Regions from separate parts of the Enterobacter sp. SM3 genome, predicted to be linked through region 1. Evidence: predicted binding sites of a transcription regulator. Region 1 holds the regulator's gene; the other holds the start of a gene.
What was found. Region 1 encodes PurR, which represses purine synthesis genes. Its sites were predicted from a motif close to CANGCAAACGTTTGCNTG; they were not measured.
Positions count from the first base shown of each region.

Region 2: a site for PurR is predicted at 1,007-1,024, ahead of gcvT (glycine cleavage system aminomethyltransferase GcvT). Genes of this name have one in related genera too.

Region 1 covers NZ_CP099971.1:2,028,080-2,030,279, reverse strand. The annotation lists gene GVO84_RS09585 (MFS transporter) at 1-68, opposite strand, end outside; gene GVO84_RS09580 (YnhF family membrane protein) at 232-321, opposite strand; gene purR (HTH-type transcriptional repressor PurR) at 619-1,644, shown strand; gene punR (DNA-binding transcriptional activator PunR) at 1,662-2,200, opposite strand, start outside.
Region 2 covers NZ_CP099971.1:3,938,490-3,940,689, forward strand. The annotation lists gene gcvT (glycine cleavage system aminomethyltransferase GcvT) at 1-948, opposite strand, end outside; gene ubiI (FAD-dependent 2-octaprenylphenol hydroxylase) at 1,346-2,200, opposite strand, start outside.

The DNA of each region.
Region 1 (2,200 bases):
GAGAATTCAGTGGTGCCAATCCCAAAAGCGCCAATCGCCAGGGCCAGCAGGGGAAAATTGATTTTCATGCGTCAACTCCGGATGCCGTGTCATGTGGTGACACAGAACAAAGAAGCGGAAAGCATGACATCAATCACAAAAAATGAGAAGTTAACAAAATGGCAAAAGATTTTTGCCAGAGAAGTAACAATCCGGGGAGTCGGGAGGGAGAAGGCTCTCCCTCCGCGTAAATCAGTGCAGCGCTGCCGTCAGACCGGCCGCGACAATCAGAGCCAGCACAACAACGGTGGTGAACAGCGAAAACTTAAGATCGGAACTCATCAATTTTTCTCCTTTTAATCCCCACACGAAAAGTGAGCTTGCTCATTTTTGCACAGATTACGTCAAAAATCTTCCTGGATTTATACTGATAACCACTTTACCTCTTCCCCTTTTCATCAAGATAGGACAAAATTCCACGCTAAATTTATTAGCGTACCGGCCATTGACCCCCTCCTGACGTCCCGTGTCGTTTTCCCGGCGTGCCGCAATTCAACATTGCGAGATAAGGGTGAGAGAAGGCAAACGTTTACCTTCAAATTTTTCAGGAGTTTAGGATATGGTCTGGAGTGACATTTAATGGCAACAATTAAAGACGTAGCAAAACGCGCAAACGTTTCCACTACAACCGTATCACATGTAATTAACAAAACCCGCTTCGTGGCGGAAGAGACGCGCAATGCCGTCTGGGCAGCGATCAAAGAGCTGCACTATTCGCCAAGCGCGGTTGCGCGTAGCCTCAAGGTTAATCACACCAAGTCCATTGGATTGCTGGCGACCAGCAGTGAAGCGGCCTATTTTGCCGAGATCATTGAAGCGGTTGAAAAAAACTGCTTCCAGAAAGGCTATACCCTGATTCTGGGCAACGCATGGAACAGCATTGAAAAACAGCGCGCCTACCTGTCGATGATGGCGCAAAAGCGCGTTGATGGCCTGCTGGTGATGTGTTCCGAGTACCCCGAATCCGTGCTGTCGATGCTGGAAGAGTATCGCCACATTCCGATGGTGGTGATGGACTGGGGCGAAGCGCGCGCGGATTTCACCGATTCCGTTATCGATAACGCCTTTGAAGGCGGCTATATGGCCGGTCGTTATCTGATCGAACGCGGTCACCGCGAGATTGGCGTGATCCCCGGTCCGCTGGAGCGCAACACCGGCGCGGGCCGTCTGGCCGGTTTTATGAAAGCGATGGAAGAAGCGCTGATCAACGTGCCGGAAAACTGGATTGTGCAGGGCGACTTTGAGCCGGAATCGGGCTACCGCGCGATGCAGCAAATCGTCTCTCAGCCGCACCGTCCGACAGCCGTTTTCTGCGGAGGCGACATCATGGCGATGGGCGCGCTCTGCGCTGCCGACGAGCTGGGCCTGCGCGTCCCGCAGGATATTTCCGTGATCGGGTATGACAACGTGCGTAACGCGCGTTTCTTCACGCCAGCGCTGACCACCATTCACCAGCCGAAAGATTCGCTGGGCGAAACGGCCTTCAATATGCTTATGGACAGGATCGTCAACAAGCGTGAAGAGTCGCAGTCCATTGAAGTTCACCCGCGTCTTATCGAACGCCGTTCCGTTGCGGATGGTCCGTTCCGCGACTACCGTCGTTAATCGCCTTACGGGGCCAGCTACGCTGGCTCCCGTAACCATTCCCGATTTAGCGTTTCGCTGTCTCCCAGATAATCCAGCAGCCAGGCCATCGCAGGCGAGACATCATTTTGCTGCCAGGTGAGGCAGCAGGCCGCATCCGGGAACGGATTCTCCAGCGTCAGCTCAACCCACTCTCCGGTATCGATGCGCGGACGCGCGAAATGAACGGGCACCATCGCGACGCACAGTCCGGCACTGAGGCACGTCGCCGACGATTCCCAGTCAGGCGCCACCACCCGCCGCTGGTTGTCAAGAAGCCAGGTAATACGCTTGGGCAATGAACGGGACGTATCCTCCAGCACCAGCGACGGCCAGTTCCGCAGCGTATCATCGCTCAGCGGCCCTTCCATCGCCGCCAGCGGATGATTGCTTGCCACCACGCACTTCCAGCTCAGCATCCCCATATCGCGAAAAGCGTAACGCCCCCCGACCGGGATCGCCTGCGTGGCCCCAATCGCCATCTCTGCCCTGCCGTCCGCCAGCGCATCCCAGACGCCGTTGAACACCTCCTGCGAGA
Region 2 (2,200 bases), 1.9 Mb from region 1:
GGACCCGCTGGTGATCACGCCTTCACGAGGATTGCCGTCAGCATCGGTAAAACGCACCGGCAGTTCACCGCGCAGCACGCCCTTCTCGGTCATCACCAGCCCCACCAGCTGTTCAGTGCCCTTCTCGCGCTGCATCTCCAGCGCTTCACGGCCAATAAAGTCACGGTCAGCCGGTTCCCATGCGATGGTCCAGCCCATATTGGCGGCCAGCGGAGAGACGCCTTCATCCATCTCCTGACCGTAGAGGTTCATCCCCGCTTCCAGACGCAGCGTATCGCGCGCGCCCAGACCCGCAGGCTTCACGCCCGCTTCCACCAGCGCACGCCAGAAATCAGCGGCCTTCTCGTTCGGCATGGCAATTTCGTAGCCCGCTTCACCGGTGTAGCCGGTGGTGGCGATAAACAGATCGCCCGCCTGCACGCCGAAGAACGGCTTCATGCCTTCGGTTGCTTTGCGCTGCTCGTCGTTAAACAGAGACGCGGCTTTCGCCTGCGCGTTCGGCCCCTGCACGGCGATCAGCGACAGATCGTCACGGACGGTGATGTCGATGGCATAAGGTTCGGCGTGTTGGGTGATCCAGGAGAGGTCTTTTTCGCGGGTGGCGGAGTTTACAACGAGGCGGAAGAAATCTTCAGTGAAGTAATAGACGATAAGGTCATCAATCACGCCGCCCGAGGCATTCAGCATGCCGGTATAGAGCGCTTTACCCGGCGTCTTCAGTTTGGCGACGTCATTTGCCAGCAGATAACGCAAAAACTCCCGGGTGCGGCTACCGCGCAGATCGACAATCGTCATATGGGACACGTCGAACATACCGGCATCGGTGCGCACCGCGTGGTGCTCATCAATCTGCGAGCCGTAGTGCAGCGGCATCATCCAGCCATGGAAGTCCACCATGCGGGCGCCGCATAACACGTGTTGTTCGTACAAAGGAGTCTGTTGAGCCATCTTGTCCTCGTTGAAAAATTCACCGTGAAACCCGGTATCGGCCCCGTTCCCGAGTGCCGACGCAAACGTTCTCTTTTACCTGAACTTACCACCGAAACCGGCGGTTAACCATAAGGTAAAACGGGTCATCACATTAGCTTATGACCAAAAAACGCTAAAAAGCCTACAGAGTTATTCACTGGAAAAATGCGATTAACCCCGCACAAAATTAACAATGATCTAACAGGATTTAGCACATGGTGATATTTCGTGCGGAAAAACGGGCCGAATTTCCGTAGCGAGAAAAACACGACATTAGATTATCTAATGCGAAAAATGACGTGAAATTAGAATATTTCAAACGAGGGAATTTCCCCGGCGCAGAGGCCGGGAAAAGAAAGTGTGACAGGGGTCTAAATTAACGTAGCCAGTCCGGCAGGTCGTTAAGACCCATCGCCTGACGGAGGAGCTGGGGTTTAACACCCGGAAGGGTGTCAGCAAGCTTGAGGCCAATGTCGCGCAGCAGTTTTTTCGCCGGATTCGCCCCGGCAAACAGCTCGCGGAAGCCCTGCATGCCCGCCAGCATCATCGCCGCGCTGTGCTTGCGGCTGCGCTCGTAGCGACGCAGGTAGAGATGCTGGCCGATATCTTTGCCTTCGCGGTGCAGGCGGCGCAACTCCTCAACCAGCTCCGCCGCGTCCATAAAGCCAAGGTTAACGCCCTGCCCGGCCAGCGGATGAATGGTATGCGCCGCATCCCCCACCAGCGCCAGACGGTGCGCCGCAAACTGACGCGCGTAGCGGCCGGTTAACGGGAACACCTGACGCTCGCTTTCAAGCGTGCACAGGCCAAGGCGGTTATCGAACGCCACGCACAGCGCCTGGTTAAAGGCGTCCGGCGTCGCCTCCTGCATCTGCTGGGCTTTCTCCGGCACCAGGGACCAGACAATCGAGCACAGGTGCGGATCGGCAAGCGGCAGGAACGCCAGAATGCCGTCGTTGTGGAAAATCTGCCGCGCCACGCCGCCGTGCGGCTCTTCGGTGCGGATCGTTGCCACCAGAGCATGATGGCGGTAATCCCAGAAGGTCAGCGGGATATCGGCTTTATTCCGCAGCCAGGAGTTGGCACCGTCAGCGCCGACCACCAGACGCGCGGTCAGCATGTCGCCGCTTTGTAAGGTGATAAACGCCTCGTTTTCGCCCCATGCCACCTGCTGGATCTGCGCAGGCGCAATCAGGGTGACATCGCTACAGGACTGCGCTTTTTGCCACAG